4 regions of the Pseudoalteromonas sp. NC201 genome follow, and region 1 is predicted to be linked to each of the others. Evidence: predicted binding sites of a transcription regulator. Region 1 holds the regulator's gene; each other region holds the start of a gene.
The links. The regulator LexA, encoded in region 1, represses DNA repair genes until DNA is damaged. The targets are predictions, from matches to a motif close to TACTGTATNNNNATACAGTA.
Positions count from the first base shown of each region.

Region 1 (5,847 bases):
AAGTGAAATTTAGCCAATTTGATATCAAACATGTGCCCCGTCCACTTTGGTAACCAATAATATGCGGCGGCCATTATTGAGAACACAGCTCCCGTAACTAACACGTAATGGAAATGCGCGACAACGAAGTAGGTATCGTGATATTGGAAATCGGCGGGAGTAATCGCTAACATCAAACCGGAAAATCCACCAATTGTGAAAAGTACGATGAATGCAATAGCAAAAAGCATAGGCACCTCAAAACTAATAGCACCTCGCCACATTGTAGCTACCCAATTAAAAACCTTAACGCCAGTAGGCACTGAAATGAGCATAGTTGCATACATAAAAAACAACTCACCAGCTAAAGGCATACCCGTTGTAAACATATGATGAGCCCAAACGACGAACGACAGCAGTGCAATTGAAGCGGTTGCATAAACCATTGATGCATAGCCAAACAGTTTCTTTCTTGAAAATGTCGGTACTATCGTAGAGATTATGCCGAAGGCAGGTAATATCATGATGTACACTTCAGGATGGCCAAAAAACCAGAATATATGCTGGAACATAACAGGATCACCACCACCTGCTGCATCAAAAAAGCTCGTTCCAAAGAACTTGTCGGTCAGCACCATAGTTACGGCGCCAGCAAGTACCGGCATAACTGCAATCAGAAGAAATGCAGTTATCAACCAGGTCCAGACAAATAAAGGCAACTTCATCCATGTCATACCTGGAGCTCTAAGATTGACGATGGTCACGATAACGTTGATAGCACCCATAATAGAGCTAATGCCCATTATATGAACAGCAAAAACAAAAAATGCAGTATTGTCATTGCTGTACGTTGTAGATAGTGGCGCATAAAAAGTCCAACCAAAAGCAGGCCCGCCGCCTTCCAAAAATAATGACATCAGTAAAATTGCAAATGCAAAGGGTAGTATCCAAAAACTCCAGTTATTCATTCTCGGTAACGCCATATCAGGAGCACCAATCATCATTGGGATCATCCAGTTGGCAAGACCTGTAAATGCGGGCATTACTGCGCCAAATACCATTATTAGTCCATGCACGGTCGTCATTTGATTAAAAAAATGCGGATCTACAAGCTGTAACCCAGGTTGGAAAAGCTCGGCTCGGATCACCATCGCCATAGCACCGCCAATTAAAAACATGGTTAGTGAGAACAATAAATACAGTGTTCCAATGTCTTTATGATTGGTGGTAAACAGCCAGCGCTTTAAGCCTTTGGGAGCTGTATGGTGTGAATGTTCGTCTACGATGGCACTCATTACTTACCCTCCTCTAGTGCATCTATCTCACGCTGTATTTGGCTTGGCTGAATAACATCGCCAGTGTCATTACCCCAGCTATTTCTTTTATAGGTGATCACCCCCGCGATCTGCTTAATTGTTAATTGCTTTGCGAAAGATTGCATCGCAGTTCCTGGGCGACCTAAAAGTAGAATATCTATATGAGCTTTAATATCTCCAGTGACGACTTTACTTCCTTTCATTGCAGGGAAGACTCCTGGTAGCCCAAGCCCAGTTGGTTGATGGCAAGCTGCGCAATAAGCCATGTAAGTTTGTTCCCCAACCTCCATTAACTCTTCTTTCGAAAGAGTTTGTTGCGCAACTGCCTGTGACTCCGCCTCTGCTTTTGCTTTTTCAGCTTTAGCATCGTTAAGCCAACTATCAAATTTATCAGGACTTACGGCCTCGACGACGATTGGCATAAAGCCATGATCTTTGCCACATAATTCAGCACATTGGCCTCTATAAATTCCCTCATCGTTTACCTTTGCCCATGCCTCATTTATAAATCCCGGATTGGCATCCTTCTTCACCGCAAAATCAGGCACCCACCAAGAATGGATGACATCATCCGAGGTCATCAAAAAGCGGACTTTCCTATCTGTAGGAATAACTAAATGCTTATCAACTTCAAGCAGGTAATTTTCATTTTTTTCTTTAAGATCACTAATTTCATCTTTCGAAGTAGAGAGCAAAGAATAGAACTCAACATCATGCCCCATATACTCATAGTGCCATTTCCACTGAGAGCCTGTGACCTTAATGGTCAGATCAGCTTTACTCGTGTCTTCCATAGCAATAAGCGTTTTTGTGGCTGGTATTGCCATACCAATGAGTATCAGGAAGGGAATTGCAGTCCAAAGTATTTCCACTTTGGTGCTTTCATGAAATTGCGCTGCAACAACGCCTTTTGACTTTCTGTGTTTTATAAGCGCCCAAAACATAATCCCAAATACAATCACTCCAATGACACAACATATTAGAAATATGGTCATGTGAAGCTCATACACTTGATGACTAATGTCTGTAACACCTTGCCTCATATTGTAAGCGCTGTTAGCAAGTGAGGGCATGGCGATTAGCACCGCGATGAATGCTACAACTAATCGACAAATTTTCATTTGACGTCTCCTTCAAGACAACTCGTGGTTGTCTCTTGTTATTATTGGATGACTGTCATATTGTCTATTTGTACATAGACTTACTGCACGACTATTAACCAATTAGTCAAAAAACAAACAAATTGCAAGATTTTCGAGAAGACCGACTTTAGAATCAAAACTGGGGACTATAGGGAGTAAAACGAAGAATGATGAAAAATAGTGTATAAAGATCAGAAAACTAAAAATATTACTAAATGATTAAAGTCACTATAATTATCTAACTTTCACACAGTTAGAAAAGTTAATTATTACTTTCTAAACAAAATATAGTTAAAGCAAGCGCAACTTTATATTTAACGCTACGCTCGCTCTCATAAACTACATCCAGTCTGCACTTCGGATAACACCGACAGCTAACCCTTCAATGGAGAAATTTTGATGTTCTAGATCTACTTCAATCGCTTTAAATTCTTCATTCTCAGCATGTAAAAAAACTTTCTTTCCTTTCTTTTCAAGGCGTTTAACAGTCACATCTTCTTCTACACGAGCAACTATCACTTGCCCATTTTCTGCCACTTGAGTTCTGTGAACAGCCAATAGGTCACCATCTATAATACCAATATCCTTCATGCTCATACCATTAACTCTCAAAAGGTAATCAGCATTAGGTTTAAAAAAACTAGCATCTACATTACAGTGGCTTTCTACATGTTGCTCTGCCAAAATAGGCTCACCAGCAGCAACACGACCAATAATAGGCAAACCAAGTTGTTCTGATTCATCCTCTACAAGTCGAATCCCTCGGCTTGCGCCTGGGACCATTTCGATAACTCCCTTTTTCGCAAGCGCTTTCAGGTGCTCTTCCGCTGCATTTGCACTCTTAAAACCCAAAGCATCAGCTATTTCAGCACGAGTTGGAGGCATGCCTGTATCTTTTATGAATACTTTTATTAATTCAAAGATTTGTTCTTGTCGTTTTGTTAGAGGACGCATTAACTGGTATTCCATACAGTGGTTTATTTACTGTAAGTATATACAGCTCAAAAAAAATCGCAAATGTTTCTTTCTTCGCCATATTTTAAGTGTATTTATTGATAGCATTAATTAGATCAGCATTAAACAAGAATCGAAGTCTGTGCTTCAGAGCATAACCTACGACTCTACGAAATAAGGATTATTAAGATTTAGGGCTGATAAATCACCTCCTACCATTTTGCACTGTGCTGATACTGTGGTGGGAGCGCATTTACTTAGGTTTAGAAAACCTGGCGAGGCTTTTTATATATCAAATTTCTATACCTCAAATAGCAAAAAACCCGTCGCTTGCTACAACGGGTTTTGATGTACATGGGTGTTCCACATTATTTTTGAGCCGAAACTTTCATTGCAAGCCATCGGCGGGTGAACCACCTCCCACCATGTTACACTGTGCCTATACTGTGGTAGGAGCGAGTTTACCTCGCGAGGTTTTTTCGGAATTTCATTGCAACCCCTCGGCGGGTAAACCGCCTCCCAGCATGTTGCACTGTGCCTATACTGTGGTAGGAGCGAGTTTACCTCGCGAGGTTTTTTCGGAATTTCATTGCAACCCCTCGGCGGGTAAACCGCCTCTTAGCATGTTGCACTGTGCTGATACTGTGGTGGGAGCGAGTTCACCTCGCGATGTGTTGATTGGCTTGTGAGGCTTTCTATATCCCGAAATTATAACCCCCAAACAACAAAAAACCCGTTGCATCTCTGCAACGGGTTTTGATGTACATGGATGTTCGAATGTCGATGAAGTTCATGGATGAACGCTTTTCATCAACCTCTTATTTGGCCCTGGCTCGCTACGAAGTAGGATGTTCTCATTTTTTAAATAGAGAGTCACATGGGTGATCCACACTATCATTGACCGGGGCCGACCCTTCGGCTGTTTTGTTTCACTTCTGAGTTTGGGTGACGAGAAACCGAAGCACCGCTTCGCAGTTCGAGGAAGTGAGCACAAGGACGCGCGAAGGGGAGATGCTACATGGAAGTACTTTACCCCAAGCAGAAAAAAACCCGTCGCATTACTGCAACGGGTTTTTCTTATAAGGCCCTGACGATGTTCTACTTTCACATGGGAAGCCCACACTATCATCGACGCTGTTTTGTTTCACTTCTGAGTTCGGCATGGGGTCAGGTGGGTCCAAAACGCTATGGTCATCAGGAAATTCTGTTCATTAATGAAGTATCCTTCATTAATATAAATCCGGAAAAAGCTATTAAATTCTTTGTCTACTTTAGTCTATTAACTTCTGTCGCTTATAAACCACTTTGGCGTTGTATGGTTAAGCCTCACGGGTAATTAGTACGAGTTAGCTTAATGCCTCACAGCACTTCCACATCTCGCCTATCAACGTTGTAGTCTTCAACGGCCCTTCAGTTGACTCTAAGTCAAAGTGAGAACTCATCTCGAGGCCTGCTTCCCGCTTAGATGCTTTCAGCGGTTATCAGTTCCGAACGTAGCTACCGGGCAATGCAATTGGCATCACAACCCGAACACCAGCGGTTCGTCCACTCCGGTCCTCTCGTACTAGGAGCAGCCCCTCTCAATTCTCAAACGCCCACGGCAGATAGGGACCGAACTGTCTCACGACGTTCTAAACCCAGCTCGCGTACCACTTTAAATGGCGAACAGCCATACCCTTGGGACCGACTTCAGCCCCAGGATGTGATGAGCCGACATCGAGGTGCCAAACACCGCCGTCGATATGAACTCTTGGGCGGTATCAGCCTGTTATCCCCGGAGTACCTTTTATCCGTTGAGCGATGGCCCTTCCATTCAGAACCACCGGATCACTATGACCTACTTTCGTACCTGCTCGACGTGTCTGTCTCGCAGTTAAGCTTGCTTCTACCATTACACTAACCGTACGATGTCCGACCGTACTTAGCAAACCTTCGTGCTCCTCCGTTACTCTTTGGGAGGAGACCGCCCCAGTCAAACTACCCACCAGGCACTGTCCTCAACCCCGATTCAGGGGCCTAAGTTAGAACATCAACACTACAAGGGTGGTATTTCAAGGTCGGCTCCACAGAAACTAGCGTTCCTGCTTCAAAGCCTCCCACCTATCCTACACATGTAGGGTCAATGTTCAGTGCCAAGCTGTAGTAAAGGTTCACGGGGTCTTTCCGTCTAGCCGCGGGTACACAGCATCTTCACTGCGATTTCAATTTCACTGAGTCTCGGGTGGAGACAGCGTGGCCATGGTTACACCATTCGTGCAGGTCGGAACTTACCCGACAAGGAATTTCGCTACCTTAGGACCGTTATAGTTACGGCCGCCGTTTACCGGGGCTTCGATCAAGAGCTTCGCCTAAGCTAACCCCATCAATTAACCTTCCGGCACCGGGCAGGTGTCACACCGTATACGTCATCTTACGATTTTGCACAGTGCTGTGTTTTTAATAAACAGTCCCAGCCA
Region 1 is NZ_CP022522.1:3,811,110-3,816,956, forward strand. It holds gene ctaD (cytochrome c oxidase subunit I) at 1-1,274, opposite strand, end outside; gene coxB (cytochrome c oxidase subunit II) at 1,274-2,416, opposite strand; gene lexA (transcriptional repressor LexA) at 2,777-3,391, opposite strand; rRNA gene rrf (5S ribosomal RNA) at 4,477-4,590, opposite strand; rRNA gene PNC201_RS16760 (23S ribosomal RNA) at 4,707-5,847, opposite strand, start outside.

Region 2 (5,847 bases), 1.0 Mb from region 1:
TCAAAATCCACATCTATATCGGGTGGCTCATTACGCTCTTTACTAATAAAACGCTCGAACAATACACCCACTTGCCGAGGGTCAACCGCGGTTATCTCTAAGCAATAACAGACCACAGAGTTAGCGGCTGAGCCTCGCCCTTGGTATAAGATTTGATGCTGTTTGGCATACATCACAATGTCATGAATAGTGATAAAGAAAAACGGATAATCAAGCGCTTCGATAAGCGCTAGCTCTTTATCAATAATGGCTTCTATATCTGGCGGCACGCCATCAGGAAAGCGAACTTGTTTACCCTTTTCGACCAACGCGCGTAAATAAGTCATTGGAGTAAAACCTTTAGGCACTAACTCCTGAGGATATTGATAATGCAATGAGTCTAAATTAAATACACATCGCTTCGCGATATTGGCACTTTCTTCAAGAAAGGTAGGTGAAAACAACTTATTAAGCTTAGAGATAGATCTAAGTGCCGACTCGCTATTGCTAATCATTTTCTCAGGGATCTCGCTTATCACACGATTCTGTCGAATGGCTGTCAGTGTATGCTGTAGCGCAAGTCTAGACGAGCAGTGCATAAGCACCCCACCAACAGCGCAAATAGGTATTTGGTAAGCTTTTGACAGTTTTACACAATGGGTAAAATAATGTACATCTTTTGCACTCAAGTTACGTCGGTAGCCAATCCATATTCTATTATGGTGATATTTACACAGCCATTGCAATGATTGAACATCTTGACTGTTTCCCTTTGGCAACCATAACAATAAGACATGCTTAAGCGACATAATATCCCACTCACTAAGCTGATATTGTCCCTTCTCCGTTCGCTGGCGAGCATTACTGATCACTCGACATAACTCTGTATAAGCGAGCTGGCAAGGACAAAGAGCAACCAACTCAATATTGTTGTACTTCAGTAAACTCCCAACTATCAGTTTTATCTTGAGTTTATGATCACGAATATAAGCATGAGCACGGACAATACCAGCCAAAGAGCATTCGTCAGTAATAGCTATTGCGCTGTAACCTAAAAAATCTGCTTGTTTGACCAACTCTTCTGGTCGCGATGCGCCAGTCAAAAATGAAAAGTTGCTCTGGCAAAAAAGCTCGGCATAAGACATTAGCTAAATACTCCATGAATATACCAATGATTATTTTGCTCTCGAAATACCCATAACCGCTGCGCTTGTTCATTTTGTACAATAAAATAATCTCGCTGGACCGGCTCACCGTCCCACCACCCCGAAGCGATACGCTCTGGACCAGAAATAATATTGACTCTTTCACATAACGGCTGTGGCTTCGGAAATAGGATAGTAGGTCTTAATTTACTCTTGAGTGTCGTGAAACGTGGCTCGTGGCTATAAGTGCTGGCCTTTTCAGGACGAGGATCGCCTGTAAGTTGTAAACCTTGCACTGCCTGCTCACCGAGCTTAGCACATAGAATAGCCCGCAGTCCTTGCGCAGACATCGCACTTTGCTGCGTTGAGAAGAGATCTTTTATTGTGGCATGCTGCGCTTCTAGTGCATCAGCTTTGAGTGAAACACTTTGTACGGGTGCATCTAAGGTTATGGATTCTAGCTTGAGGTTTAACAAGCGCTGCCAATTTGCCGCCTTATATTCAGGCTCCGCGCTGTTTAATGTGATCTCTAAAGCCTCTTTATCTCGAAGTGCTAAGGTAAAATAAAGCGTTCGAGTTACTAAGTTACGTTGCTGTAGGAATAACGCTAAACGCGATAGCAAATGCTCGATTGGCTTTTCTAACCAAGCCATTACTTCGACTTCGTAAAGTAAAGGTGCAGTAAGCTCAAAGGTTTCCACAGGTTGGTAATAGTTAAGGGTTTCCTTTAGTTTTCCAAACAAGCAGCCTACATAATGTACGAGTTCAGTATCAAAACGTTTGGCCAGTTCACTGAGTGAAAACTGCTCTAACTGCGCCACGTTTTTAACTCCGGTGCGAGCAAGCAGCTCAACCACCCGACTGTCTAGACTTGTACGTGTTAATCCTATCTTCCCCAAGTAATGACGCTTTTGGCACTGCGTTAACATAAGCGCATTGCAATGCTCTCGCGCTAAGAGCTTAGCCATTATTGTGGACTCACCCATGCCGTAATAATAACTCTTGCCAAGTTGCGCTAATTGTCCAGATATTACTTGCCAGTAACTTGGCAAATCATGATAGAGCGACAGCATAGAATCGACTTTAAGCACAAGGCCATTAGGTTCATCGATTACAATATCTGCACTTACTTGATAAAGCGTATTGGCAATTTCTAATAGCTGCTGTCTTTCTAGAAGGTCGTCGTAGGGCAAAACATGAAGCTGTGTACACAATGCACAAGCAGTCCCAAGGCCCATTCCTATTTTTATACCTCGCTGCTGCGCTGCATCATTGAGCTGCACTATCTGGTTTTTGCGGCCATCAATAATAACAACGGGTGTAACAAAATCACCGGAAACCGTTTGCTTTGTCATTCCCTCTAGTTGCAGCATAGGAAAATAGAGATATAACCACATAACTAGCTCGTTAAACGCCGCTCATAGCCTGTAAATGCAACTATATTATCGCTAACATGAGGTAGATTTGGCTTTTCAAGCTCTGGCCAATAGTGGGGGTTTTCTAGTTTAAGACTACGATGTGCCAAGTGCCCCTTGTGCTTCTTCACTATCACATCCAAGCCGCTGTGCTGTGCTTGTAAAGCCACTGAAAGCGTAAATGGTAGAGTTTGAGCGTACTGTGCTTGATGTAAAACAAATAACCTACAACCTCCCGTCTGTGCACCTAGCTGCAAACGCTTTACAGCGGCAATAGAAAGCGCTTCGTGCCAAAGTACAAGCGCACTACACGCACCACTTTTTACACACTGCTCCGCAGCCCACAGTGCTTCTTTTTCACTTGGTGGCTGCAATATCATAAATTCACTCAGGTCTAACGATAAATAATGCAATGCCGCGGCATGTATTTGTCCTGGTGGATTAATTAATACCTTCAAACGGTTATCATCCGCAAAGTGGGGCAATATCAACCTTAACTCCCCTATTCCCATTGCAGCTTTTACACCAATCACACCTTGTTGCGGCCAACCACCACACAGCACATCATCAAGTGCAGCAAAGCGAGTACTGACGACATCATGCTGCACGGCCTTTCCACGCCCACGCCAAAGCAAGTTTTTACGCTCAAGAAGATCTATATAATTCGCCATATATCACCAAACACTGTTTATACATACAGTATATTTAAATAAAGACAGATCGCAAGTAGATCGCTAGAAAAGAGACGAGTTAAAAAGTAACCATGGTTTACGCTTTAAGTTAATCGTGTTTTGCTTAGAGGATATGAGAGTTGCAATGAGTACGGCGCGTAGATAATCGTCTTAGGCCTAGTTATCTAAGACAAGAGCTAACCAACTGAGCCTGCCACTTTGCCACAACAGGCAAAGTTATGTCGACATTATTATAAGCTTATGTTGAAAAGTGAGCTGTTTGATTACGATGACAAAGGAAGGGCTAAAGTAAATGAGATTTTTGGATTTTTGGATTTTTGGATTTTTGGATTTTTGGATTTTTGGATTTTTGGATTTTTGGATTTTTGGATTTTTGGATTTTTGGATTTTTGTAAAGGAAGCTCGCTTAGAAGAGAAAATGCAAACTGGCCCAGTGGTCGGGATTCGAATCGAAGCGTCGAACCGCCGTAACCCGAGCGTGACAGGCCGTGCCCACTTCATATTGTTAATCGAGCTTAATAGGTACAACCCATAACTCATTGGTTTTATTTAATTTAATGCGCCAACACCGAATAAAAACTTTTATTTGATCACGAGTTTTGTAAAGTTTTATTTATCAGAGTTTGGAAGGCATAATATTACAGTTATCAATTATTATCTGAATTCGGGTATACTTACTGCAAAATTAAATTATCACTTATAATATTTGGCAAGTTTTTGACTAATATTTTTTCAATCGTTTAAATATTTTACGACTAGCTTTTACCAATTTTCCAACTTTTTTCTTTCTCGGTGAATATACTGGCAACGGTTTTGAATAGTCCAACACCACAGCTTGCGCCATTAAATCTAAATCATTGTTTTGCATATACCATTTCTTCTCAAAACGATAAAAACCCAAAACACCATTATTAACCAAATAGCAGTCAGTTAACTGTCTAAGTTCCCTGATTACTTGTGAGCCACCAGTACCTCCCTTATTCGCACTATTATGCATTAATTGTGTATTAGTATTAAGTAATTGAGCAGCAATAATACTATCTTTTTCACCATACAAACCAATTCTTTGTAAATCCAACATATGGGCCGCTGCCATTATATCACCCATCACATGAGGCTCAGCAAGATAATCACAAGCAGCAGTCAAAGCGTTGGCAAAATCATCTATTTGTAGTTGATCATCAAATAAACTTGAATATCGTGCAGCCTGACGAAAAAAGCCAACATCAGCACGGGCATAAGCTTGATAGTTTTCAGCAACATTCCCCTCACTTTCGCGTCCCGAGCGCTGAAATGCCCCCGTAAATTGCATTTGGCGGATAAACTTACACAGGTCTGTTTGAGCCGCAACCAATTGAACAATATCTTGTCGGAACTCATCAGGGTACTTACCCACCAAGCGAATAATATCTCCAGACAAACGACCTTGGCGAATACCATGATCTAATGGATGATTAGGCCTAAAAACTTCTACACCATACGCTTTTATTTTGTCATTAGGTTTTAGCAAATAAGGCCGACCAAAATGAAACTTAATCAAATCCAGTAACGTTCGAACAAACTCCCATTCAGTCTTAGCTCTGCCCGTTTGTTCAGCGTAGAGTTTCATCTTCTGCAATTGTTCAGGGCTATAACGACTGGTAACGGTCACTGCATTGCGATCAGGCTCTATTGAATGGAACTCATACAAATAGCCAGAGCCGAATGTACGACGGAAAAACAGCTCAAAATCAGTCTTATTAATATTACCAATTTGTTCTGTCAATTGCGGATGAGCCTGCTCAATTAAATGCAACTCAAGTCGCGACCAATTCAATTGAGTACCTAAACGCTGTGTAAGCTGTTTAAGTAATCGACTCTGTTTGACTTGGACAACAGGGCCTCTCAGCCTATACCACCAGCTAAAAATAAATAGCGATACCAGCACAATAACCAATAACACAATGGATTGATTCTCGTTCATTACAATAATATCCATAGCAAATAAAACTTAAGTGGGCCGCCTTTTACCAGAATGACCATACCACCCAACTTGCCGAATTGGTTTTTTCAACCAATATCTTACAGTGATCTCGGCTAGAAACAGCCCATATAAACCATATAAGCAACGTTTTACCAAACGAGTTTTAGCAGTGCTATGATGGGATTTATCCATCAATTCTTTAAAAATAATCTGATTAAATGCGTATTTTGCAGAGCTTTCATCCACTCTAGATAACACAATAAAATTGCTCAGAACCAAACGACGCAAGCGTTTTAGATTAGACAAGGGTGTCGCCCCCGATTGAAACTCCCCCACAGCCTGCTCAACAATAGCAATTTTATTCATAGGTTCGGCATCAATAAAAATATTAGCGAATGTAAGATAGGTATCATCACTAATAACCCCTGAATCGAATTGGTGATCAATTTTATCTAATTTAAACGCTAAATATGCTTGCGGATATTTATTAACCTTATTATGTGAATTTCGGATGCTACTCCATAGGGTTTGGCCTTTTTGCTCAATCAACACCTTACGGCAGCCTGCAAGATGGCAATCATCCGACTTAATTTTGTCCACCAACATACCCAAGCTTCCAGAAGACACTTTAATATCATCGTCACACCAACAGA
Region 2 is NZ_CP022522.1:2,803,773-2,809,619, forward strand. It holds gene PNC201_RS12080 (error-prone DNA polymerase) at 1-1,124, opposite strand, end outside; gene PNC201_RS12085 (Y-family DNA polymerase) at 1,124-2,521, opposite strand; gene imuA (translesion DNA synthesis-associated protein ImuA) at 2,524-3,210, opposite strand; gene PNC201_RS12095 (hypothetical protein) at 3,524-3,766, shown strand; gene PNC201_RS12100 (SidE phosphodiesterase domain-containing protein) at 3,953-5,047, opposite strand; gene PNC201_RS12105 (hypothetical protein) at 5,222-5,847, opposite strand, start outside.
Region 2: a site for LexA is predicted at 3,222-3,241, ahead of imuA (translesion DNA synthesis-associated protein ImuA). Genes of this name have one in related genera too.

Region 3 (5,847 bases), 520 kb from region 1:
CGGAGCCATCGGCACGTTGAATATAAGGCTTTAACTTCACCTCAAAGCCAATCGCTCGCAGGATATTTTGGAACTGCTTTTGTTTGTCGTCACCCCGTTCGCTGGAATAGGCAATGGCTTGATATACCTCGCGATTAGCCGTTGCTTTACGCCAAAACGCGTTATAGTCAAAGCCTGTTTGGTAGGCTTGTTTGGTGGTGTAATAAACATTTTGAGCGTCAACTAAAATGGTGACTTTTTCCATAATGGACTCTTAGCAATAAATTTGCTTTATGATAGCAAGATTAGCGTTTGTTTAGCCATTTACTCATCGCGGCATCATAGGCTTTTTTAATGGCACCGCCATCGCAAGGGCGAGGCGGAGTACGCCAGTTATTACTTAATCCCTCTGGTGTAGGAATACTCGGATCGAGTCTAACCTCAGTATAGCACAGGCCATTTTCACGGTAGACGTTATAATGTGGTGTGGACGCGAGTAGCTCTCTTGGCTTGCTCGCAGCACTGGTTTGATGCGCTTTAGGCACGGTGATCTGCTGCGGCTTTTTTTGGTTTTGGCTGAGTACAACGTCACTGGGAGTGCGCTCTAAAAGTTGCTGACGAAATTGAGAGATTGCTTTGCGATGGTCTAACTTTTTAGGTTGCGTGACGACTGCTGCTTTGGCTATGTGCTTGGTTGTACTTTCAACCGTAGGCTTTTTTGGTTCCGTTTGCGCAGTTTTTAGTACTTCAACCGTATCGTCCTTCAGTGTCGGTTTTAACTCCTTTACTGGCTTATCTTCAGTTATCGCTGGTGTCTCAATATGCTCCACCTTGGGCTTAGTAGGCTCAATAACCAAATAGGTTTTCATTGCCTTAATTTCTAAAGGCTTTGAGGGGATATAAATACTTTGCTGCAAATACCAGCCGAGCAGTAGATGCAGCACAATAGAGCCGATAATGGTGAAACTAATTAGGTTGTTTTGGAGCGGCCGCATTATTCTTATTAATCCTTGAGTTATGCAGAGTTAGAGCTTAATCAACGTGTAAATGTTCCCTCAATAGACGAATTATTCTGTGATTAGTTGCGCCGATATGTGTTTCAGTAAAGTTAATTCACGCAAAATGGACATCCCTTTGTTATTTGCATCAGCAAGTTTAGCTTCATTGTGGGCTATGGCTTGATTTATGTTAATCCACAAAGGTTTCATACCATTAGCAAGTTCGTAATTCTCCATTGTTGGCAGATCAAATTTGCCACAGATCTCACAAACGTAGCAATAAGAAATAATATGTACATTATCATGATCTGGTTTATACCAAGGACGGTACTCTTCATAGCGACCAAAAGGAGTGAGACCTGTAATGGATACTGCACCAGTTTCTTCTTTTAGCTCGCGCTCTAATGCTGCTTCTAAGCTTTCCCCCTCGTTAACGCCACCACCTGGTAAGGTGTAATCGTCATAACGTTTGGTGTAAAGCATAAGAATGTCGTTGCCTCTAAGGACTATGGCGCGAGTGGTCTCTCTAGTAAAGCAGCTGCCTTGAAGCGGAATGACTGGGGTGTTGTTTAAGCTTTGCATGGGGGTTTTAACTTCAATTTAGGTAACAAGAATGGGTTTACAAAACGATACGCCTGCGTAAAAGCGGCGTATCGCGAATGAAGATATTAAAACGGAGCAGGGTACGCTTTAAATACAGTATCAATCTCGGCTAAAGACTCTGCACATAGCGGTTGTTCAAACGCTTGAATATTTTCTTTAAGCTGTGCCATGGTTGTCGCGCCGATAATAGTTGAAGTCACGCCATCGACTTGGTTGCACCAAGCTAGCGCCAGTTGCGCTGCAGTCATATTAAATTCTTTGGCGATTTCTAAATATTTTGCAACGGCTTCTTGTGCTAGTTGCGTATCTCTAAATAAGCCTTGTCTTTGCACTAAGGTAAAGCGGCTGCCTTCAGGTCTTGCACCCCCTAAATATTTACCGCTCAACATCCCACCAGCCAGCGGCGACCAAGGTAAATAGGCAACATCTTCGTTTACGCAACTCTCAATCAAGTAAGGCCAATCTTTGGCATGTAGCAAGCTAAACTCATTTTGAATTGAAACCGGCTTAGGTAGGTTGTGTTGCATTGCCAAATTAAGGTAAGTGTGAATGCCCCAAGGCGTATCATCAGAAAGGCCCCAATGGCGAATTTTACCCGCTTGAATACAGCTCGCTAAGCCTTCTAAAATATCTAGCATACCAGCGCGTTCTTCCTCGCGGTCAAGCGCACTCAAAGGCACCATGCCAGGCCATTGTTTACCAAAATGCGGTGAAGTACGGTTTGGCCAATGTAGTTGGTAGAGGTCGATATAGTCGGTATTCAGGCGCGCTAAAGAATCGTCCACCGCTTGGATCACAGATTGTCCCGTAATAGCACCGCCTTCACGGATCCAAGGTAATCCGCTGCCTGCAATCTTGGTTGCAAGCACGAGCTTTTCGCGCTTTTCTTGGTGCCGCTTTAGCCAATTGCCAATGATGGCTTCGGTTTTACCATAGGTTTCAGGTGAGGGAGGGACCGCATACATTTCAGCGGTATCAATGAAGTTAATACCACGGCTTAGTGCATAATTGATTTGCTCGTCGGCATCATGCTGGTTGTTTTGTACGCCCCAAGTCATGCTTCCTAAACAAATACGTGAAACTTCAAGTGGGCTACTACCAAGTCGTGAGTACTTCATGCAGGCTCCTGATTGATTGCTGAATGATTAAATATAGCCAAAGTAACGGATTTAGTACTTTGAACTGTATTGATATTGTTAGCATTATCTCTGTTTTGCAGTGCAAGTTGCAACAGACATCCACACAAGTATAGCCCAGAACACTATGGCCTATGTTCAAGATTGCAACAATTGGAAAATTAGCACATAATAAACACTGTTTATTTAGACAGTATTTTGGCGTGCGTAAATTTATTCATATTGATATGGACGCGTTCTATGCATCGGTAGAAATGCGCGATAACCCCGAGCTTGCAAAGGTGCCGATGGCGATTGGTGGGCGGAGTCATCGTGGGGTGCTATCCACGGCTAACTATATTGCTCGGCAATATGGCGTGCGCTCGGCCATGTCGAATTATCAAGCGAAAAAACTCTGCCCTCAGCTGGTGATTGTACCGGGGAGAATGGAGGTCTATAAGGCAATATCGCAACAAATTAGAACTATTTTTGCCCGCTATACTGAGCTAATTGAGCCACTGTCTTTGGATGAAGCCTATCTAGACGTCACTGAGTGTCAGCAATGTAATGGCAGTGCAACGCTTATCGCCGAGCAGATCCGAGCGGATATATTTGCAGAAACGGGCCTTACGGCTTCGGCGGGAATTGCGCCAATCAAGTTTTTAGCCAAAATTGCCAGCGATGAAAACAAGCCTAATGGTCAGTGTGTGATCCCGCCTCACCAAGTGAGCGCTTTTATTGATGTGTTACCTCTTAAAAAAATTCCAGGTGTAGGTAGAGTGACTCAACAGCGTTTGCTAGCCATGGGACTTGAGTATGGCCGAGATATTAAGGCACTGTCTGAAACTCAGTTACGCCAGTCATTTGGCAAGTTTGGCGCTGTATTATGGCGGCGTTGTCAAGGTATTGATGAGCGCCGAGTTGAGACCGATAGAGTGCGTAAATCGATAGGCGTTGAAACCACATTTGCAGAAGACACGCTCGACCTTGATACCTTAAAACAAGTCATAAAAGAAAAGTTGTTACCTGAATTGACTCGCCGAGCACAGCCTTATTTACAGCGTGGCTTTAATAAGCTTGGTGTTAAAGTGAAGTTTTACGATTTCACCCAAACCACCAAAGAATGCCAATACCAGCATATTGATTTGCCCGTTTTCGAAGAGCTATTGATTGAAGCGATGGCACGGCAAAAGTTTAAACCCGTGCGCCTCGTGGGCTTGCACTTAGGGCTAAATGAAAAATCTAACACACAAGCTCAACTGGGACTTTTTGATGGCTAATTCAGACCTACCTAGACTAAAAGATAACTGCAATTAGTTTATTTTGTGCTAGCTTCGAAGTTGTCGTGCAACAAACTAATCACGCGAACTGCGTGTAATTAAAACAACAACAAGAGGTAAGCATTATGCAATCCATAATGATCGTACTCTTCGGCATCATAGGGATGTTATTTGGATGGTTTGTCTATTCCAAATTTATTGCTGAAAAAATATTTAAAATGGATGACAACTTTGTCACGCCGGCTCATGAGCTTGAGGATGGCGTGGACTATGTTCCCACTAACAAAGTGGTATTGTGGGGGCATCACTTTACTTCAGTCGCAGGCGCTGCGCCCATTGTGGGACCTGCTATCGCCGTGTATTGGGGCTGGGTGCCTGCAGTGCTTTGGGTGGTATTCGGTACCATATTCTTTGCGGGTGTCCACGATATGGGCGCGCTGTGGGCAAGTGCTCGCCATAAAGGCAAGTCGATGGGCGCGTTGTCTGAAAGCGTAATTGGCAAGCGCACGCGTTCATTGTTTATGATAGTGGTCTTCCTTGTACTGCTCATGGTAAATGCCGTGTTCGGCGTGGTGATCGCAAACTCCTTCGTGGGTAACCCAAATGCGGTATTCCCCGCTTGGTCTGCTATCATCGTGGCACTTATCATCGGCCAATTGCTGAAACGAAAAGTGCCGCTAGTACCGCTCTGTATTATCGGGGTTATTGTGCTCTACGCGACCATTTATATGGGCAGTAGTATGCCGATTACCTTACCAACCGAAATGTTTGGTTTAAGCGACAAAGCCAATTGGATCATCATTCTGTTTATCTATGCTGCCGTAGCGTCATTGTTACCGGTTTGGATGCTATTACAACCTCGTGACTTTATTAACGGCATGCAGCTGTTAGTGGGGTTGATCCTGCTTTATGGTGCGGTATTTGTTGTCATGCCAGATATCACTGCGCCTGCGTTTAATACCCAAACGGTAGAAAACACCCCGAGTATTATCCCCTTGCTGTTTGTGACTATTGCTTGTGGTGCGGTATCAGGTTTCCACGGTATTGTTTCGTCGGGAACGAGTTCAAAACAACTAGACAAAGAAAAAGACGGTCGTTTTGTCGGCTACTTAGGTGCAGTTGGTGAAGGCTCACTAGCACTTATCACTTTGGTCGCCGTGAGTGGTGTGATGCTCGCAGTATCACCTGAAGAGTGGCACGAAATTTATAGCCACCTTGGTGCTGGCAGTGTATCAGCCTTTATTAACGGTGGTTCAAATCTTATTAGTACAGGTTGGGGACTACCAGTCGAGATCGCATCAACCCTACTTGCCGTTATGGTTGTACTTTTTGCTGGTACTACCATGGATTCTGGCGTTAGACTTCAGCGTTATATTATTCAAGAGTGGGGCGAGATCTATAACATCAAGTTCCTGAACAACGGTATCATCGCGACTTTATTGGCCGTAGCATGCTGTTTGCTACTCGCCTTTGGCGCTGGTGGCGCATCGGGTAGTGGTGGTATGGTGATTTGGCCGCTGTTTGGTTCAACCAACCAAATCTTGGCAAGCTTAACCTTGTTGGTTATCTCAGTGTATCTTATCAAACTAGGGCGTCCCGCTAAGTACACCTTGATCCCTATGGTATTTGTGCTGGTGATGGCGTTTTTTGCTGGAGTGATCAAGCTAGGTGAATACTACCAAAAAGGCAATTGGCTGTTGGTTGTGCTTGACGTCATCGTGCTGGTGGTCAGTATTTTGGTGATGTTAGAAGCTTGGTCTGTGATCAGCAAAACCAAAGCGAAACCAGATGAAGCCCGTGATATGTCGTAGTTCCCTTGGAACTTGACCACAAATCACCTATAGTCGGCCCTAATTCTAATATAGAAAAGGG
Region 3 is NZ_CP022522.1:3,292,080-3,297,926, reverse strand. It holds gene PNC201_RS14350 (LabA-like NYN domain-containing protein) at 1-244, opposite strand, end outside; gene PNC201_RS14345 (hypothetical protein) at 285-974, opposite strand; gene PNC201_RS14340 (NUDIX hydrolase) at 1,047-1,559, opposite strand; gene PNC201_RS14335 (aldo/keto reductase) at 1,646-2,698, opposite strand; gene dinB (DNA polymerase IV) at 2,920-3,975, shown strand; gene PNC201_RS14325 (carbon starvation CstA family protein) at 4,101-5,786, shown strand.
Region 3: a site for LexA is predicted at 2,893-2,912, ahead of dinB (DNA polymerase IV). Genes of this name have one in related genera too.

Region 4 (5,847 bases), 1.3 Mb from region 1:
TCCACGTTATTATACTCCCAAAAGTGTTTCGGCAATGGTAGCCATTTATATTCTTGCGCTCTACTGAGCAATATCTAGAGATAGACTAGATTTACTACCAAAAGGTTCAGCTAGTTTAACCACACTACAAATACCTTACAATCTCAATACTGCGAATTCATTGTATTTGACGATAAATAGAGCAAAACAGTGTAACTCCCTTTGCTTTACCCAAACTTAAGCAAATTCGGCAATCTCCATCACAGTCTCTAAATATGACCCAAAACTGCATAAAATAGGAGTTTTATGCACAAATAGAGAATAAAACCTCAAAAAACAGATTGGTCTTACCAATTAACAACAGATTATCTAATATTTACATTTTGCGCATTTAACATACAACCCCATATTTTACATGAACTTATACAAATACATCGCCACATTTAAGCTCACTTTTTAGCCTTAATAAAAATTCTGATATTAGTTTTTTTTATCTGAAAAAAGAATTTTTCTAGTTTGATGAAAAACCAAAACCTCTTTAATATACACCCTGTACTGAGCGAGCAGCTGAAGTTTCAGCAAAGCACAGTTACTTGCAATAGGATTCTGATTTTTCGTATTGCTTAGATGATGCATTTTGTGGATAAAACCCAAAGTAACTCATCTTGTTCCCTGGATTACTTCCTTCAACTTGTTGTTTTGCCCGCATTATTTGCGGGCTTTTTTTTGCCTGAAATTTGGTGCATGCCCCTTATTACTCTCCTCGTTTTCTTTAACACTCGATTATTTTGCGGTTTTTATTTAGCACTTGGTTTAAAGGACGAGGCAGTCTACAAATAGTTTAAGCAACGTATAACACAGGTAAATTACTTCAGCGGTAATGAATCTTGCTTGAATTGAGCTGATACAAAATTATGGATTTATGCAAACGTGATTTGCAAAACTCTAATGTAGAAATGAAATAGCCGAGTGAATACTCGGCTATGAAGAACAAAGGTGTTTGTTACCCAGCTTGGATTATTCTGGCTTGCTTAGCTCAAAATGCATATAGGCTTTATCAGAGACAATACGTCCTCTTGGCGTGCGTTGAATAAAGCCTTGTTGGATCAAAAATGGTTCTATCACATCTTCGATGGTTTCTTTTTCTTCTCCAATCGCCGCAGCAAGGTTATCAAGACCAACCGGGCCACCGGTAAACTTTTCTATGATTGCCAGCAGATATTTGCGATCCATATAATCGAAGCCACATTTATCAACATCGACCATATCCAGCGCCAAGTGTGCAATCTCTTCAGTGATAGAGCCATCGCCCTTCACTTCAGCAAAGTCTCTTACCCTGCGTAGTAAACGATTTGCTATTCGTGGTGTACCGCGCGCTCGACGCGCCACTTCAGTTGCACCCGACTCGCTGATCTCTAGATTTAAATGATGCGCTGAGCGCGTTACAATCGAAGACAAATCCGCAACCGAGTAAAACTCCAAGCGCTGCACAATACCAAAACGATCTCTTAATGGTGAGGTTAATGAGCCGGCACGTGTCGTTGCACCAACCAAAGTAAAAGGCGGTAAATCCAGTTTAATCGAGCGTGCTGCAGGGCCTTCACCAATCATGATGTCCAATTGGTAGTCTTCCATAGCGGGATAGAGAATTTCTTCCACCTGAGGGCTTAAACGATGGATCTCATCAATAAATAACACATCCCCTTCTTCAAGGTTAGTGAGCAATGCGGCCAAGTCTCCCGCTTTTTCAAGCACAGGTCCCGAGGTGGTTTTTATATTAACCTCAAGCTCGTTTGCGACAATGTTCGCAAGCGTGGTTTTACCTAAACCCGGCGGACCAAATATCAGCAAGTGATCTAAGGCTTCCTGTCTTGAACGTGCCGCCGCTATAAAAATTTCCATTTGCTTTTTGACATGCGGCTGACCGGTATAATCATTTAGTAATTTAGGTCTAATCGCCCTATCTACTAAATCTTCATTACCTTGGATCTCAGGTTCAATTAATCTATCTGCTTCAATCATAGTTACATCATCGATTTAAGAGCGTCTTTAATGATACTCTCGGTCGTCATGCCTTCTCTGTTTACGGCTTTTACCGCTTTTTGTGCTTGAACTTGTTTATACCCTAATGCCATTAAGGCTGCAATCGCTTCATCTGCTGGGGTATCACTTACCGTCGGATGCTCTTGCGGCGCAAGTACAGCGGCATCGCTAAACGGTGTGAGTAAGTCATTGCCAAAGTCTTTTAGCTTATCTTTCATTTCAAGCACTAGGCGCTCAGCGGTCTTTTTACCAACTCCTGGGATCTTAACCAAAGTCGTTGCATCGCCATGATTCACGCAGCTAACAAATTGCTCTGCCGACATGCCCGACAAAATTGCAAGTCCGAGCTTTGGACCGACTCCGTTTGCTTTAATTAACGTGCGAAACAATGCACGTGCTATCTTGGTATTAAAACCAAACAGTAACTGCGCATCTTCGCGCACCACAAAGTGAGTAAATACGGAAACCGGCTCGCCCACGCTCGGTAATTCATAAAAACAGGTCATTGGCATTTGTACCTCATAACCTATACCTGCAACATCAATTAATATCTCTGGTGGCTGCTTTTCTAACAGTGTTCCGCTTAATTTTCCTATCATCGTTATCTCAACCTTCCTCTTACGGTTTTACGCGCTGCGCCTGCCATTTTTATTAAGTTTTGCCTTGAGTGCGCGTGACAAATCGCCACCGCCAACGCATCTGCTGCATCAGCTTGGGGTGTGCCTGGCAATTTTAATATGCGCTTTACCATTTCCTGTACTTGGGCTTTGTCTGCACCACCGGTACCCGCAACGGCTTGTTTAACTTGCCTTGCCGAATATTCACTCACAACCACTGACTGCATGGTCGCTGCAACAATGGCCGCACCTCGCGCTTGACCAAGTTTTAAGGCTGAGCTTGGATTATGCGCAACGAACACTTGCTCAATCGCAAAGTCGCTCGGCGAAAACTGCTCTATGAGCTGTGTGATCCCTTGATAGATCATTTTTAATCGAGTGGGAAAGTCATGTTCACCAACTTTAATGCAACCGCTCCCCAAATATTGGAACTTTGCACCTTGGTGAGCAATCACACCATAGCCTGTAAATCTTGACCCCGGATCAATTCCTAAAATGACAGCCAAACGCATCGTCTCTTGGTTTTTTGGTTATAATGCCAAAATACTGTATAGATTACCAGTTATAAGCTAGTTCATCTGATCAAAAAAGGCGACCTAAGTCGCCTCTTTTACATCAGGTTGACGAACTTACTCGCCTTCACCTTGCTCTGTTAACTGCTTTTCTATTGAGATAGCAAGCTCTTTTAGCGCATCTGGGTTTGCAGGGCTTGGCGCATCAGTCATCAAGCACGACGCTTGCGTCGTTTTCGGGAACGCAATAACGTCACGGATGTTGTCAGTGCCACACAGTAGCATCACCAAACGGTCAAGACCGAATGCCAAACCTGCGTGCGGAGGCGTGCCATACTTCAGAGCATCAAGTAAGAAACCAAACTTCTCTTGCTGCTCAGACTCTTCAATGCCTAGGATCCTGAACGCAGCCTGTTGCATTTCGTTGTTGTGAATACGAACCGAACCGCCACCGACTTCGTAGCCGTTAAGTACCATATCGTATGCATCAGAAAGTGTACCTGCTGGATTTGCTTCAAGGTCCGCAGCACTTACGCCTTTAGGCGCGGTAAACGGGTGGTGTACCGCGTGTAGGTTACCTTCGTCGTCTTCTTCGAACATCGGGAAGTCAACAACCCAAAGTGGTGCCCACTTAGTTAGATCTGTGATTTCTAAATCAAGACCAATCTTCAGACGTAGCGCGCCCATCGCTTCGTTTACAGTATTACGCTTGTCTGCGCCGAATAGAATAATGTCACCTGTGTTTGCGCCTGTGCGCTCAAGCAGTGCATTGATCACTTCTTCATTCAAGAACTTAGCGATTGGTGACTGTACGCCCTCGATACCCGCATCACGGTCGTTCACTTTCATCCAGGCAAGGCCTTTCGCACCGTAAATACCTACAAACTTAGTGTATTCATCGATTTGCTTACGTGAAAGTTGTGCGCCACCAGGTACTGATAGTACTGCAACACGACCTTTTTCGTCATTCGCAGGGCCACTTAGTACTTTAAATTCAACGTCTTTTACGATGTCTGCAACGTCGATAAGCTCAAGCGGGTTACGTAGGTCTGGTTTATCCGAACCATATTTGCTCATCGCTTCGCTGTATGGCATCACAGGGAACTCACCCAAATCCACATCTAGGAAAGACTGCCACATTTCACGGATCATTTTTTCTGTCACGCCACGAACTTGGTCTGAGCTCATAAATGACGTTTCGATATCTATCTGAGTGAACTCTGGCTGGCGATCGGCACGTAAGTCTTCATCACGGAAACACTTTACGATTTGATAGTAGCGGTCAAAACCAGACATCATTAGTAGCTGCTTAAATAGCTGTGGCGACTGCGGTAGCGCATAGAAACTGCCTTTGTGGACACGACTTGGTACTAGATAGTCGCGTGCACCTTCAGGTGTCGCTTTCGTTAGTACTGGCGTTTCAATGTCTAAGAATGCATTTTCATCCAAGAAACGACGCACAAAGCTACTCGCTTTAGCACGCATTTTAATGCGATCGCTCATTTCTAGACGACGTAGGTCTAAATAACGGTACTTAAGACGACGCTCTTCAGAGTTTTGCTGATTGAAGTCAAGCGGTAATGGTTCTGAACGGTTGATAATGGTTAAGCCAGTGCCTAAGATCTCAACTTCACCGGTTGCCATGTCTTTGTTTACTTGGCTTTCAGGACGCGCACGGACAACACCTTTGATCTGAACACAGAACTCTTGGCGCAACGTATTCGCTTTATCCATTAAGCCTTCCACTTCAGGATCGAATACCACTTGCACAAGCCCTTCTCTATCTCTTAAATCGACAAAGATTAGGCCGCCAAGGTCACGACGTTTATTGATCCAACCACATAGTTCAACTTCCTGATCTACATGGCTCTTATTTAGTTTTCCGCAGTATATAGAGCGCATAAAATTCCTGTCAGTCCAGTTTGCTCTTACGACTAATCACTTCTCACCACACAATATGAATTCACAGTATTGGTAAGCCAGTCGCTAAGACTCATTTTCAATAACCGCCAATTATATAAAAATACGCTGCATTGTCATCCTCAATCTAAGGATCTGATACACTATTCACACATTTAATCGTTGTTTTGATCACTATGTTGTATCTGGGTTGCCCACAATGGAGTAGCGCACACTGGAAAGGTCGAGTATTTTCCAGCCATTGTAGTGCCACAAATATGCTCAAAGAGTATGGCCAAATTTTTAATAGCGTTGAAGGCAATACGACTTTTTATGCCGATCCAAATCCGCAGACCGTATTAAAATGGCTAGAACAAGTGCCCGATGACTTTCGCTTTACGTTTAAAATTCCTAAGCGTTTTAGTCATGAAATGGCACTTAGCCACTGCCAAGATGAATTATTGGCTTGGTGTAAAAACATGGCGCCGCTGTTTCCTAAATTAGGCGTGTTAATGCTGCAATTACCTGCGCAGTTTGCGCCTGAACATATAAATAAAATGCGACAATTTTTATCTTGGTTGCCCAAAGCGCTAACTGTTGGTGTTGAAGTACGGCATTGGGACTTTTATCGCAAAGGCGATGCTGAGCGCAGATACAACCAATATTTAATCGAAAATAACTACAACCGCATCGTGATGGATACTCGCGCACTCTTCAGCGAGCCTGCCAGTACCCCTGCGATAGTAGATGCACAGCAAAAGAAGCCGCGATTACCTGTGCATGCAATTGCCACTGGA
Region 4 is NZ_CP022522.1:2,535,241-2,541,087, forward strand. It holds gene tolQ (protein TolQ) at 1-5, opposite strand, end outside; gene ruvB (Holliday junction branch migration DNA helicase RuvB) at 997-2,001, opposite strand; gene ruvA (Holliday junction branch migration protein RuvA) at 2,004-2,621, opposite strand; gene ruvC (crossover junction endodeoxyribonuclease RuvC) at 2,624-3,145, opposite strand; gene aspS (aspartate--tRNA ligase) at 3,269-5,053, opposite strand; gene PNC201_RS10810 (DUF72 domain-containing protein) at 5,329-5,847, shown strand, end outside.
Region 4: a site for LexA is predicted at 3,184-3,203, ahead of ruvC (crossover junction endodeoxyribonuclease RuvC). Genes of this name have one in related genera too.